Regions from separate parts of the Ectobacillus sp. genome, predicted to be linked through region 2. Evidence: a T-box and tRNA genes for the amino acid it is inferred to sense, from the RefSeq annotation. Region 2 holds a T-box; the other holds one or more tRNA genes.

Region 1 (3,565 bases), on a different contig from region 2:
ATAAGGAGAATTGCTTTTGGTTGTTCAAAGAAATTCCTATCAAGAACAGACACTTTTCCATATATCCTGGCCTATTTTTATAGAATTAGCTCTTCATATGGGTATAGGAATAATAGCTACACTTATGCTAAGCCATTATTCTGACAGCGCAGCTTCCGGTGTTGGCGTTGCTAATCAATTAGTAAGTATTTTTATTTTAGTTTTCAATGTTACTTCGATGGCAGCAATGATTTTAATTGGTCAAAGACTCGGTGCAAAACATTTAAACGAGGCTCGCCAATTGGCTTATTCAGCCATTGGCTTGAACTTTTGGTTTGGTATTATCGTTTCTTTTATTGTTGTAACCTTTGGCGGACAGCTACTACTTTTATTTGAAATACATGGTGATGTCCTACAGTACGGACTTACATTTATTCGTATTTCTGGAGCTTCTCTGTTCCTTGAATCACTTTCATTAGCGTTAAGCGCGATCCTTCGAAGTTATGGATATACGAAAGAATCCATGATTGTAACGGTTCTAATGAATGTTATTAGTATTATTGGGTACAGTTTTGCTATTTTAGGAGTTTTTCACTTTCCTATAACAGGTGTAGTAGGAGTTTCGTGGACCATAATAGGAGCCCGTACATTTGCAATTTGTGCTCTTTTCTATTTAATCTATAACAAGCTTGCATTACGAATCCAGTTCGATACTATTTTCAAATTAAAACGAGAAGATGTCCATGCAATGCTTTCCATTGGTATTCCGTCTGCTGGAGAAAATATATCCTATCAATTTTCCCAGTTGGTTATCACTGCTCTAGTTGCTACTTTTGGAGATGCTTCCCTTGCTGCAAGAATTTATATCACAAACATATCTATGTTTTGCTATTTATTCACATTAGCAATTGCTGAAGGAACGCAACTGCTTGTTGCACGTTATGTTGGAGGAAGACAATATGAAAAAGCATTAAAACGAGGAGTACAAACCTTAAAAATAGCTATGGTTGCTTCCTTTCTCACGTCATTCGCTACTGCTCTTATCGGTACACCGATATTAAAGTTATTTACTAGCGATTCAGCTATCCTTGCAGTCGGCCTTCCTGTATTATGGGCTGTCGCCTTTACAGAACCAGGAAGAGCTATGAATATCGTTTTAATGAGTTCATTAAAATCATCAGGTGATGTTCGTTTTCCAGTTGTAATTGGGATTTGTGCAATGTGGGGTATCGCTGTTTCTCTCAGCTACGTGCTAGGAGTTCAATTTGGACTCGGTTTACTAGGTGTTTGGATTGCACAAGGTGTAGATGAATGGTTTCGAGGTTGTTTCGCTCTTAAACGCTGGATTGGCAAACCGTGGGGAAAAGAAGTACACCTTCAAACTACTTTCATTGCAAAATAAAATGAAAGTAACCTTTAACTTAAAACGTACATCTTGATTACGTCGCCAATACAAAGAGAAGCTTAGCTAGAAATGTTTATTTAAAACATCATTATGCCTAGGAAATCCTGAACAGATATGAGGTTTGGCACGAAATTGTTTTATGTTTCTTACATGATTTAATTGGCTGATCATTTCGAAAAAGTAGTTTCACTTCCTACATAAAGTCATGATTCTTATATTATGACTTTTTTTTCATATCGTTCTATTGTATACTACGTAATAGAAATTTTTATTATTTCGGGGCATTAGCTCAGTTGGGAGAGCGCTACGCTGGCAGCGTCGAGGTCAGGGGTTCGAACCCCCTATGCTCCATCTGTAAAACCTTTTCGTATCAAATGATAGTAAATATCATCAAACTTATCCTCTTTTATAACTAGAGGATTTATTTTTTATAATCATGTAGTATTTTTCTAATGCCCTCAAGTTGTTGCGTTATGAACGCTTGAAACGTCATCTACTTTTTCATACCTCCTTCAACTTGCATGTTTTTCCTCCACAATACGAACGTACGTTTGCAACATAGAACGAACACGATAAAAATAACAGAGGTAATAGATATTGAAAATAAGATAGACAATTTTTTTGGGAATTAATTAAAGAATAAAAAATAATCCTACGTGCATTATAAAGAGGTCCGCGGTATGCGGCTATCTATAATCAAGGAGGAAAATAACATGGATAAAAAAATTGAAAAGCATGTAGAATCAGTCGCACGAAAAGTAGCAGATGTAGAGGTTGCACAAGAACTCACTGCTTTACAATCACAAATTCATCAAATTGAACAATCTTTATCTCAATTCGCATCCAATCCGCAAGGGCAACAAGCTGGAGTTCAAAGTGGACAGACAAATCAGTTAATGAGTCAAATGAAACAATTTAATCAACAAGCACATCAACAAATTCAACAATCTGATCAACAGTTACAGCAAACATTTCAACAAGCTATTCAAACATTAAATCAAGGATTACAACACTTAAAATCCCATCAAGCATTGCATCAAATGAGCCAAGCGATTGCTCAAGCAGAACAACAACTATTAAGTATGAGTAATACACAAAACCAGCAAGGACAACAAAATCAACTACTTCAATAAATCCTTGTACTAACTTATACAAATAAAGTGCTAAATATTTTTCTTTAAAAACCAAGGACATATTTCAAAATAGTTCTTGGCTTTTGAAAATAAAAAGGACGGTAAGGGCCGTCCTTTTTTATCCATTCATATTTTAACGTCCTTGAAATGAACTCATTTGTTGTTGTGCTAATGCTACAAGACGTTTAGTGATTTCTCCACCTACAGAACCGTTAGCACGTGAAGTAGTTTCTGCTCCAAGACTCACACCAAATTCTTGTGCAATTTCATATTTCATTTGATCCACTGCATTTTCTGCACCTGGAACTACCAATTCATTATTACTTCCACTACGATTTGACATATAATATCACCTCCTTGTATGTTAGAATACAACAGAGCAAGATATTATATACGAATATTAAGATGGTAATAAATTACTCTATATTGTTCTAAATTGTGCATATTCTAATTTTCTTTCATCATAATAAAAAGAGAGAAGGAAATATATTTTGAATATGGTTTGCCATGTACCTTTATTCACCTCTTGAATAATTCTTCTCAATTATTTTATTTCAATCAAAAATGGTCTATAAATGGACCGTTTTTGGTTTTAAAAGTATTTACATTCTTTTTACTCTTTCCTATACAATTTTCTCGTATAAATTGTTTAATGAATGGGGAATATATACATAAGCCAAGTTCTCCTCCGTGTAAGAAAATTTGGCTGCCAGGGTTTAGATTTCTCCTGGCTTTTTTTATTTTCAAGTTTTAGCTAAATTTCATATGTTTCGCTTCCATCACAGCCCATTTTCTACCTTCAAACGTGTTTAGCCATGATTCAGCTTTACGCAAGCTATTTGCTTTTTTAATAATGCCTTTTACTTTCAGATCTTCAACATTGATGTATTTATAACCTACCCTACGCTTTTTCCTATCTAAAAAACGTACTTCCATAACATTTAATTGGCCTTTAGAAGAACCAGTTACAACTTCGATTTTGCTTACTTCATCTAGTTTCATCTTTTTATCTCCTTAGACTTTAATGAATTTATTTAATTAGTATTAC
Region 2 (11,959 bases):
ATCAATAATACAAATATCCTTTGGACTCATAATATGTGTGCCATTCTCATCTTCAAATACAGGATATTTGCTATTTCGTTCTGGATCATGGAGAAACATATTCTTTTCGTATTTTTTCTTTTCAATCTCAAGGTTACGTCCTTGATATTCGAAGTAATTTCCAATAAGTGATCTCTTTGACTGGAACATACATGTCATACCATGAACTTGCACTTCAATTTCTACCTTTGCATGCTCCTTTATTTCTTCAATCGCTTCAAAGCTTAATTCACGAGCGAGGACTGCGCGCTTTGCACCTTTACGTCCCCAATAATTGCAAGTGAACCAATTTGTTGCTGTCGTTTCTGTATTCCAGTGTAGTTTCATATCAGGGGCAATTTCCTTCGCTGTCATTAGGACAGCTGGATCACCGAATACAATGGCATCTACACCTGCTTCTTTTAAAAAGGATACGTAGTTTGCCAGCACATCAATGCTTTCGTTATGAAAAATGGCATTCATTGCAACATAAAGTTTTATATGATGTTGATGAGCAAGTTCTACAGCCTTCTTCACATCTGCACGGCAAAATTCTCCTGCAAGTCTAAGGCCAAACTTTTGTTCTCCAACAATCAATGCATCTGCCCCTGCCTTTGCAAGCGGTTCAATATCATGTATGCTCGTTGGTGTGACTAGTAATTCTGGTTTTTTCATTTCCGTTCACCTCTTTTTTTACTAACTGCTACTCCATCACCAATAGGAAAAATAGTAGTATCAAATCCATCATGTGCCATTAACCATTCATTATAGTTCTTTATCTTGTTTACTAAACTACGTAATCGTTTCTTTTCAATATTTTCTTCTACAACAAGGCCATGGAACAGAACATTATCAGTGATAATGACTCCTCCTTCATTTAGAAGAGGTTCATACAGCTCAAAGAAACGTTGGTATTGTCCTTTTGCTGCATCTATAAATATAACGTCAAATGTGCCGTGTTGTTTCACTTGTAAAGATGTTTCAAGCGCGTCCCCAAAAATAAGAGAAATAGTATCTTGTAAGTCAGCTTGATTAATATTTAAAATGGCTTCATCATACCGTTCTTTATCTCTTTCGATTGTCACTACATTCGCATGAACATTTTTCGCCATTCGTATAGCGGAGTATCCAATGGCTGCTCCTATTTCAAGAATAGATGCAGGCTCGATTAAGCGAAGTAACTGTAGCATAAATTCCATTCCAAGCTTATCCATAATCGGAACATGGTGTTCATTTGCGTACTGTTCCATTTGCAAAATAAGCGGATCCTTCTCTTCAATGAAGGAAAGTAAATAGTGTTGTGTTGCATTCGGCTCCATCGTAAAACCTCCTTTCAACGCAAGAACATACTTGAATACAGTAAAAGATACTATAAAAAGAAAGAGTGCTAACGAGTGGTTCAGGAATCTTGCTTCCCCCACCAGAGCACTCCCTGTCAACAAGTTCCGCTCATTTTTATAACTTGTACATTACAAGAAATATCGTAATGTTACAAGCTCTTTTTAACCCGATATATTCTATCATAAAAAGGAAAGAGATGCGACAATTTTACTATGCATTGCTTTTCTATTTTGCAGTAATATACTTCGCCTTTAGCGCATTATGCTCTTCTAGTGTTTTTGCAAAGAACACTTCTCCGTTTGGTGCCGCGAGAAAATAATAGTAATCTGTTTGCGCTGGTTCAAGCACTGCCTGCAATGACGGTTCGCCAGCATTGGAAATCGGTCCAACCGGCAATCCTTTATTCATGTATGTGTTGTATGGTGAAGCCACCTTTAAATCCTGCAGCAAAACCCGTTCTTTATGTTTACCAAGCGCATATAAAACCGTTGGATCTGTTTGCAAAGGCATATTCGTTTTTAAACGATTATAGAATACACTTGCAATTTTTTGCCGATCTGTAGTAGCCGTTGCCTCTTCTTCAATTAAAGAAGCCATCGTTAAAAATTGATGTACATCCAATTGCTTTTGCTTAATCTGATCTTCATGTTTAACCACATAGCTATTCGTTTTATCGAGCATCGGTGCAATAATTTCATCAATTGATTTTGGCTTTTTAAAATACGAGTAGGTTGCCGGATACAAGTATCCTTCCAGCTTATATTTAATTGCGGAATCATTTAGCTTGTCTGTAATAAGCTGAGGATATTTACTATGTAGACGATTTAGCAACGCAGAATCGTTTAGCTGGTTTACGACATCCTCTTTGTTCATAGCAAACTCTTTTGCAATGATATCGGCGATTTCAACTATTTGTGAACCTTCTGGAATCACAACTTTATTTAGAGGTACCTGATACATGGTTCCTCCTGTAATATGGTCTGCAATATTTTTTACGCTCATGGCAGGGCTAAGTAAATATGTTCCGGGCTTCAGTCCTGTTTTATACATAGTCTTTACATAGTACTCGAATACAGTTCCATTCTTCACAATACCACTTTTCTTAAGTAAGTCTCCAATTTCAGCAGTTGATGTTCCTGGTTCAATAGTGACCTTTTGTTTTTCTGCACTTTGTGCATTTGCGGGTTGCAAAGCAGTCATTACGTAAATACATAACGCGGCACTAACGAAGACGATTCCGAGCAGAACAATCACCCAACTCTTTAACTTTCGCTTGGGTTTATTAAATTTCATCATCTTTTGTCTATCCCCCTTGAAGTAACAAACGGCAGAAACCTAACGGAGAAATAATTTTTCTTTCCCCATAGAAAAACGGACTGCTTTCACAGTCCGCTGACTCTAAATGGCTTACTCTTCTTCGTCATCTAGAAAAGCACCGAACACTTCTTGTACTAAATCCCATTCTTCTTCAGATTCAAGTTCAGCTAATATGCCGCCCTCTTCTGATTCATCCGGCTTCACAATGGCTGCATCATAAATGCGGTCACCGTCTTCATCTAACTCTCCAACTGGAGAGAACACGACATACGTTTTCTGTCCAAATTGATCGTGTTCAAAAGTAAAGACGATATCACATAAATGTTCATTGCCGTCTTGGTCTACAATTGTAATTTGATTTTCTTCTACAAGATCAGTATGGTCATGATCGTGATCGTGGTCATGGTTATGTTCTGTCATTACTTATTCACTCCTATTGTTTGCTATCTAAGTACCCTTGCAAAATAACAACGGCTGCAACTTTGTCTATAACTTTTTTACGTTTTTTACGGCTAACATCCGCAGATATAAGCATTTTTTCTGCAGCCATAGTAGAAAGACGCTCATCCCATAACGTACATGGAAGAGTAAGAAATGTATGCAATTTGTCAGCAAAATCCTGACAAGCTTTGCCGCGTTCACCGATTGTGCCATTCATATTCTTTGGCAAGCCAATCACAATTTGTTCAACATTATACTCATTAACTAACTCTTTAATACGTGCAAAGCCAAATTCATTTCGCTCTGCATTAATTTTAATCGTTTCTATTCCTTGGGCTGTCCAGCCCATTTCATCGCTTATTGCGACACCGATTGTTTTTGTTCCTACATCTAACCCCAAAACGCGCATGATTACTCCTCACGGTGATTCTTTAAATAAGATTTCACTAATTCTTCAATCAATTCGTCCCGTTCGAGCTTACGGATGATACTACGTGCATCCTTATGACGAGGTATGTACGCTGGGTCGCCACTTAACAAATAGCCTACAATTTGATTAATTGGATGATATCCTTTTTCTTGAAGTGCATCGTAAACTGTAAACAATACCTCATTTACTTGAACACTTTGTTTTTCATCTTGAACTGTAAATTTCATTGTTTTATCGAATGGGTCCACTGTAAGCACCTCACTTTGCTTGAAATAGGGAGAAGAAATATTTTCTCCCTATCATTGTACACTAATCCATCATGAATTTAAAACAGATTTGACGTACTCCTCTGTATAAGCAAGTGCTTCCATTACCTTGCTTGGGTCTTTACCACCAGCTTGAGCCATATCAGGTCGGCCCCCGCCGCCTCCACCGCAAATAGTTGCTGCACCTTTTACTAGTTTGCCTGCATGGAATGTCTTCACAAGATCCTTTGTAACTCCTGCTAGTAACGTAACTTTACCTTCGTTCACTGCTGCAAGTAAAATAACCGCTGTATCTACCTTCGTTTTCAAATCATCTAACATGGTACGAAGATGGTTCACATCCGTTGCTTGTACTTGACTTGCTAATACATTTATACCTTCTACTACGTGAACCTGCTCTGTAAGATTTCCTGCTTCAATATTACTTAACTTAGCTGCGAGCGATTCGTTTTCTTTATGCAATTGTTTTACTTCAGCATATAAACCATCAACCCGAGTTAAAATGTCCTTCGTGTTCGTTTTCAGTTTTCCTGCCGTTTCTTGCAAGAGCATAACTTGACTGTTCATCAATTCATATGCAAATTTACCTGTTACTGCTTCAATACGGCGCGTACCTGCCCCAATACCAGATTCGGATACAATTTTAAAAATACCGATTGATGCTGTATTGTCAACGTGACAGCCGCCGCATAGTTCTAAAGAAAAATCTCCTACTTGTACAACGCGGACAATCTTTCCATATTTTTCACCGAACAATGCCATAGCGCCCATTGCTTTCGCTTCAGCGATTGGCTTTTCGGAAATATTTACAGCAATGCTTTCCCAGATCTTTTCATTAACAATATGTTCAACTTTTTCTAACTCTTCAGGAGTGACTTGTCCAAAATGAGAGAAGTCAAAACGAAGTCGTTCACTAGTTACGAGTGAACCTGCTTGGTTTACATGTACGCCTAAAACATCCTTTAATGCTTGGTGAAGTAAATGAGTCGCTGTATGGTTTTTAATAATATTGGCACGGTTTGCTTGATCTACAATTGCCGTTACGCTTACGCCATTTCTAAATGATCCTTCTTCTACTATAATTTTATGCAAATGTTGGCCATTTGGTGCTTTTTGAACATCTGTCACCTTAGCTCGATATCCTTCTCCAACTACTTGTCCAAAGTCAGCAATTTGACCACCCATTTCTGCATAAAAAGGTGTTGCGTCGAGCATAATATGCGCTTCTTCTCCCGCTTTTACTACATCTGCATATTCTCCGTTTTGAATAAGGGCAACAATCTTACTCTTTGTTTCTAATTGAGAGAAACCAACGAATTTGCTTTCTACTTTAATATCTCCCAGTACACCGCCTTGGACTTGCATACTGTCCATATCCTGACGTGCTGCTCTTGCACGCTCACGTTGTTTTTCCATCTGAGCTTCAAAGCCAGCATGATCGACTATTAAGTTCTCATCTTCTGCATATTCTTCCGTTAGTTCGATTGGAAAACCGTATGTATCGTACAATCGGAATGCATCTTCACCGCTAATCGTTCCTGTTCCTTGTTTCTTCGCTTTTTCAATCACATCTGTTAGAATCGCTTCTCCTTCATGTAACGTTTCGTGGAAGCGTTCCTCTTCATTTTTAATCACACGTTGAATAAATGCAGTTTTTTCCAATACTTCCGGATAAAAATCGTTCATTACTTCGCCCACTACTGGAACAAGTTCATACATAAACGGACGATTGATATTTAACTTCTTCGCATATCGTACTGCACGGCGCAATAAACGACGTAATACATAGCCTCTGCCTTCATTAGATGGAAGCGCCCCATCTCCTACTGCAAAAGTTACTGTACGTATATGGTCAGCGATTACTTTAAATGCAGTATCTTTCTCTTTATCCGTACGATATTTTTCACCTGAAATTACTTCTGTTGCTTCAATAATCGGAATAAATAAATCTGTATCAAAGTTTGTTGGAACGTTTTGTACAACAGAAGCCATACGTTCTAATCCCATACCTGTATCAATGTTTTTCTTTGGTAGTGGTGTATATGTACCATCAGGGTTATGGTTAAATTGGGAAAATACAAGATTCCATATTTCTAAATAACGCTCATTTTCTCCACCAGGATACATTTCTGGATCGCTTGGGTCATTGCCATAAGCTTCGCCGCGATCGTAGAAAATTTCTGTATTTGGTCCACTTGGTCCTTCTCCAATATCCCAAAAATTATGTTCAAGACGAATGATTCGTTCTTTTGGAATTCCCATTTCTTCATTCCAAATGCGAAATGCTTCCTCATCTTCTGGATGAATCGTAACCGAAAGTTTATCTTTATCAAAACCAATCCATTTACTGCTCGTTAAGAATTCCCAAGCCCATGCAATTGCTTCTTCTTTAAAATAGTCACCTACTGAAAAGTTACCTAGCATTTCAAAAAACGTATGGTGGCGTGCTGTTTTCCCAACGTTTTCAATATCATTGGTACGAATAGATTTTTGTGCGTTCGTAATGCGCGGATTTTGCGGAACAACCCGTCCATCAAAATATTTTTTCAGCGTTGCAACACCGCTATTAATCCACAATAACGTTGGATCATCATGTGGTACGAGCGAAGCGCTCGGTTCTATGCTATGCCCTTTTTCTTTAAAAAAGTCTAAAAACATTTGGCGAATTTGTGCTGCCTTCAGTGTCTTCATTGTAAATCCTCCTTTATTTTTGACAAACAAAAAACCCCCGTCCCCATAGCAGGGACGAGAGTATACTCGCGTTACCACCCTGATTATGAACCGTAGCTCATCACCTCAAGTTGCCATAACGTGGCAGGACGGCAGGGATTAGCTGCTTTTTAGGATTAGCCTTCTATCACCCTTGTTTAGAGTCCTCTCAGCCGCGGGACATCCTCTCTGAAAAATAGTAGTGACATACTCGATCCGTCATCAAATTTACATATATAACGAATTATAACGTGATAGTAAAAACATTGTCAACGCCTTGCTAAGAATGATTTTGAATGTAAAATGATAGAACGTACAATAGCTAATATTGGAACAGCAAGAAGAAGTCCTGCAATTCCTCCTATTTCTCCCCCTACAAGAAGAGAGAACATAATTATAACAGGATGCATATGAAGAGATTTGCCAACAATGTATGGGGATAAGATATTACTCTCTACAAATTGCAGTACAGCAAGTGTAATTGCTGCTTTTATGACCATTTGAGTAGAAATCGTCATAGCGATTCCAATCGTTGGAATGGCGCCAAGAATCGGGCCAAAGTAAGGAATAATATCAGTTAATCCAATTATAATACCAAGCAAGAGCGGGTATTTCATTCCAATAATCCAGAAAGCAATCGCTGAAACACCCGCTAGTACGGCACATACAAATAGCTGACCCCGAATGTAATTTCCCAGTGTTTGATCCATATCCGCAGCTAGCTTTTGTCCTTCCTTTCTCCATTTCAAAGGAACAAGTTTCCAAAAGATATGATATATTTCTCCGTAATCCTTTAATAGGTAAAAGACAACAAATGGAACAAGGAAGATAATCAACATGGAATCCAAAATCGTTCTAGCTGTACTCATTATACGATTTAACAAAGATTGCACTTTTTCTTCTATACTAATAAATACTTGTCTAAGTTTTTCATGCACAAATTCTGGATAATTCTCTGTTTTTTCTTCAACATGATCGCTCCAACTTTCGTACATGACCATAAACTTTGGAAAATTATTATTCATATCCTGAAGCTGAGCAATGGCGATTGGCGTGCCTTTATATACCCCATATCCAACCCCTCCAAAAAATAATAGATAGATAAGTAAAATAGCCAACGTCCTTGGAACCCCGTGTTTATTTAATTTTTCTACAAGTGGGTGCAGCAAATATGCGATAAAAAAAGCAGCTAGGAACGGGATAAGTATGAGCTTCAACACGTCTAGCATCGGCTTCCACATCGGCTTTAATTTCCAAAAAACGAGTAAACATAAAAAGAAGAGGAGCAAAAGTGCCAACCGATAAATCCAAATGATTTTTATTTGTTTCAATACACATCCCTCCCTTATGTAGTGTGAGAAGAGTGAGGAACGTTTATACGTAATCTGGTAAAAAAAAGAGAGGACCTAATAGGGAAATATATAGCCCCCTTTGGTCATCTCTACTTTTTAAAAATACGACTTAACTAATTTTTTAGCCTTCTTCATATTCTGTACGGACATCACATTATTTTTTCGTACATAATGATAAGCTGCCGCACCTAAACCAAATGCCATAATTGAGTTTCTTATATTCAAGACACAACACCCCTTACATGCTGATTTTCCGTTCATCCTCATGAAATAAATCATCAAGAGAGCTAAGTGACCCATCTTCTTCCACTTGATGAGTATAAATCATGCCTTTCGTAATAGAAAGCTCAATGAAACAGCTCCAGCAGTAGTATTGGTTTACACCAATTTTCCCAATATCTTTTCCTTTGCAGTTTGGACATACTAACAAGGCAGTCCACTCCTTTGCCTTTTTCTATTCTCTCAGTATGTCCAAACAAGCCCTTATTAAACGTAGGTAGAACGAGTTTCTTTCTACCTACTTATAGTGTGTCTTCTCTACATAAAATCATAAGGCGAAATATTTTCCACATCATCGCTATCCGCCTCTAAGTCAATATGTAAAGGATTAGACTCCTCTTGCTTATCTTCTCCTTGATCACCAAATCGTTCTTGCAGTTTCTCACAAAGCGATGTTTGCCGCACGGAATCATCAGTACGGTGTATACCGGAATGAAACGCATCCTGTTCTCCGCAAAGGATAAGAAATTTCTTACTTCGTGTAATCGCTGTATAAATTAAATTGCGTCTTAGCATACGATAATAGCTTTTCACGACGGGTAAAATAACAATAGGAAATTCGCTTCCTTGCGATTTATGAATCGAGCAACAATATGCATGCGTAATTTGATTAAAGTCCCCTTTTGTATAGGTGACTTCAATTCCATCGAATGAAATAACCAGCATATCTTGCTGTTCCACATTTTCCTTTGCATAAAAAATCGCAACAATTTCACCAATATCACCATTAAACACTTGGCTCTCAGGCTGATTGACTAGCTGGAGGACCTTGTCACCAACTCGGTATGTTACTTCACCGAACTGCATTTCCTTCCTTTTTTCCCTGGGTGGGTTAAATACTTCTTGCAGCGCTAAATTAAGTGCATTTATACCAGCAGGACCGCGGTACATAGGAGCGAGAACTTGAATATCCCGAGCCGTAAATCCCTTTGCCTGTGCACTTTCACACACTTTCTTCACAACCTCTACAACCTGTGGCCCTGCGCACGCAATAAAGGAACGATCAACCTTTTGGACCGTTATATCAGCAGGCACTTCATTGTTCTTAATACTGTGAGCCAGCTGAATCACAGATGATCCCTCTGCTTGGCGGTAGATTTCAGTTAAACGAACCGTAGGAATTCGTTCACTTTGTAGCAGATCCTTTAGTACTTGTCCCGGTCCTACGGAAGGTAATTGATCTTCATCGCCTACGATAATGACTTGAATCGTAGACGGAAGAGATTTAAACAACTGATTTGCTAGCCAAATGTCGACCATAGAAAATTCATCAATAATCAGAAGCTTTCCCTGGATAGGATCGTTTTCATCCCTTCCGAAGGAGCCTTCCGGTGTCCAGCCGAGTAGACGATGAATGGTACCTGCGGGTAAACCGGTAGACTCACTCATACGTTTACTGGCACGCCCTGTTGGAGCTGTTAATAAAATAGGAAATGGATTGTCCTCTGTATATTCCTTTGGATTTAGCGAAATACCTTGTAAGGATGCATACATTTCTACTATCCCGCGGATAACGGTTGTCTTCCCCGTACCAGGTCCCCCCGTTAAAATCATGACAGGCTTTGATAGTGCGGTTTGAATCGCTTCCTTCTGCTTTGGTGCATATTGAACAGCTAATTTATCTTCGATTGTCCCAAGTGATAATAAAAACTCTGACTCTGGAAAGCTCTCTTTTTCATCTTGATGAAGAATGCGGTGCATGGAGGTAACCAGGCCTTTTTCGGCAAAATATAAGGAAGCAAGATACACACGTTCTTCCTCTATAACGATTTTTTCCTCCGTTTGAAGAGAGGATAGACATTCATTAATATGCACGGGTTGTATCGTGTCCTCACGATGATTCAGTAATTCAAGCGATTGATCGACTAGCTGCTTGTTCGTCATAAATATATGTCCTTCTTGTAGCGACACATTTTCTAATGTAAATAAACAGCCTGCCCGTATACGGTCCGGATGATTTCCCGAAATACCGAACGCCTTTCCAATTTCATCGGCACGCGCAAATCCAATACCATCGACATCTTCAATTAGCTGGTACGGCTTATTACGAATCACTTCGAGCGTCTGCTCTTTATATGTTTGATAAATTTTAATGCTTAGCTTTGTTCCAAATCCGTAACCACTTAAGAAACTCATCACTTTTTCTAGACCTTGATGCTGGGTAATGGTCGCGTATACATCTTGCGCCTTATCTTTGCTTATAATTCCATCAAGAGCAGCAGGGTCGTCCATAATTTTCGAAATAGCATGCTCCCCTAGCTTCTCCACAATCCGCTCTGCCGTTCGTTTTCCAATTCCTTTAAATAAGTCGCTTGATAGATACTGGACGATTCCGCTTTTCGTTTGCGGTAATTCTTTCTTAAAGGTTTCAGTATGATATTGCATACCGTATCGTGGATGTTCTTTAAACGTTCCAGTAAGTGTGAAAATTTCTTCTTCATGCATGCGTGGAAAGTGGCCGGTAACGATTACTTCTTTGTCGTCATAAGCTTCATTTGTTTCTATCACTCTCATTCGAACGACAGAATACAAATTCTCCTCATTATGAAAAATCGTAACAAGCACTTGAGCCTTAAGGAACCTTTGCTCTTCTTCAAATAAATCCATTGAGTTTTGCACGAGGCGTCACCTCCCTTTCCACCTTACTGGTTTTTCTCAACCATTCGTATACCATTACCAGCAAGAAGATGATCAGGCTGAATAACTACTGCCTTCTTAAAACATTGCAAAGCCTCATCTTTTTCATCCAAAAACGCATACACAACCCCTAAGTTATAATAGGCATCTGCATGCGTAGGATCCATTTGTAACACCTTTTCAAATAAAGGCTTCGCTTCTTTAATGTGGTCCATACGAGCTAAACATAATCCATATTGAAAGGTTGCTTCTACATCTGTTTCATTGAGTTCAATTGCCCGTTGTAAAAACGGCAGTGCTAACATATCATTTCCTAATTGAATGTGGGTAAATCCAAGCATACTGAATACATCATTTGTTTGGATATTACATGAAACCGCCTTTTCAAACATACGTTTTGCCGCTTCAAATTTTTCTACTTCATAATAAATCGTACCAAGACCATAATAAGCAGTTCCAAGCTTATCGTCTAATTCTAATGCCTTCTTATAAAAAGCAACAGCACGGTCGCGTTCGCCTATTGCGTCTAATAAATTTCCGAAATTTACATATCCAATTGGATTAGATGGATCTTCTTCAATTACTTCATTTAACAGCCTTGCAGCTTCCTCCCAATTTCCTTCCTGCATGTACGCAATACCTTCATCAAGCTTTGCCATCCGATACACCTCTGCTCTAAAATTTTATTCCTTTAACCATTCTTCATACATCTATCATAAAAGAAACCTCGGTCTCATTAAAGCCCGAGGTTTCATAAATTCAAGATAAGTACGTTAATTTTTTCCCATTTCGGAACACTTCATCAATTGTTCCTCCGCCAAGACAAACATCACCATCATAAAAGACCACTGCTTGTCCTGGTGTTATAGCCCGGACTTTTTCATCACAAGTGATGTGAACCTTGCCATCTTCCAGTATCGTAACTGTTATCTTATTATCCGGTTGTCGATAGCGGAATTTGGCTGTGCATGTGAACTGCTGAGCCTTCGGCTTTCCGCTCGTCCAACTAATATCTGTCGCCAGAACTTCATCCCCGTACAACAATTCATTATGAAAGCCTTGGACTACATACAATAGATTTTTCTCTAAATTTTTTCCGGCTACAAACCAAGGATCGCCGTCCCCACCGATTCCTAGGCCGTGCCGCTGCCCGATTGTATAATACATTA

What was found. The T-box of region 2 lies ahead of alaS (alanine--tRNA ligase). A T-box ahead of a tRNA ligase gene usually reads a tRNA of that ligase, here a tRNA-Ala.
Region 1: it encodes a tRNA-Ala, which carries the amino acid that the T-box ahead of alaS (alanine--tRNA ligase) is inferred to sense. The anticodon was not compared.

What each region holds. Positions count from the first base shown of each region.
Region 1 covers NZ_JBXKMX010000082.1:22-3,586, reverse strand. The annotation lists gene AC11ZT_RS04220 (MATE family efflux transporter) at 17-1,381, shown strand; tRNA gene AC11ZT_RS04215 (tRNA-Ala) at 1,663-1,735, shown strand; gene AC11ZT_RS04210 (hypothetical protein) at 2,098-2,517, shown strand; gene AC11ZT_RS04205 (alpha/beta-type small acid-soluble spore protein) at 2,651-2,860, opposite strand; gene AC11ZT_RS04200 (hypothetical protein) at 3,268-3,519, opposite strand.
Region 2 covers NZ_JBXKMX010000003.1:47-12,005, reverse strand. The annotation lists gene AC11ZT_RS00105 (peptidase U32 family protein) at 1-693, opposite strand, end outside; gene AC11ZT_RS00100 (O-methyltransferase) at 690-1,337, opposite strand; gene mltG (endolytic transglycosylase MltG) at 1,585-2,655, opposite strand; gene AC11ZT_RS00090 (DUF1292 domain-containing protein) at 2,767-3,096, opposite strand; gene ruvX (Holliday junction resolvase RuvX) at 3,110-3,526, opposite strand; gene AC11ZT_RS00080 (IreB family regulatory phosphoprotein) at 3,529-3,795, opposite strand; gene alaS (alanine--tRNA ligase) at 3,865-6,504, opposite strand; T-box leader at 6,552-6,754, opposite strand; gene AC11ZT_RS00070 (AI-2E family transporter) at 6,792-7,853, opposite strand; gene AC11ZT_RS00065 (YrzQ family protein) at 7,971-8,099, opposite strand; gene AC11ZT_RS00060 (hypothetical protein) at 8,113-8,304, opposite strand; gene recD2 (SF1B family DNA helicase RecD2) at 8,412-10,760, opposite strand; gene AC11ZT_RS00050 (tetratricopeptide repeat protein) at 10,796-11,449, opposite strand; partial or broken gene AC11ZT_RS00045 (aminomethyltransferase beta-barrel domain-containing protein) at 11,550-11,959, opposite strand, start outside.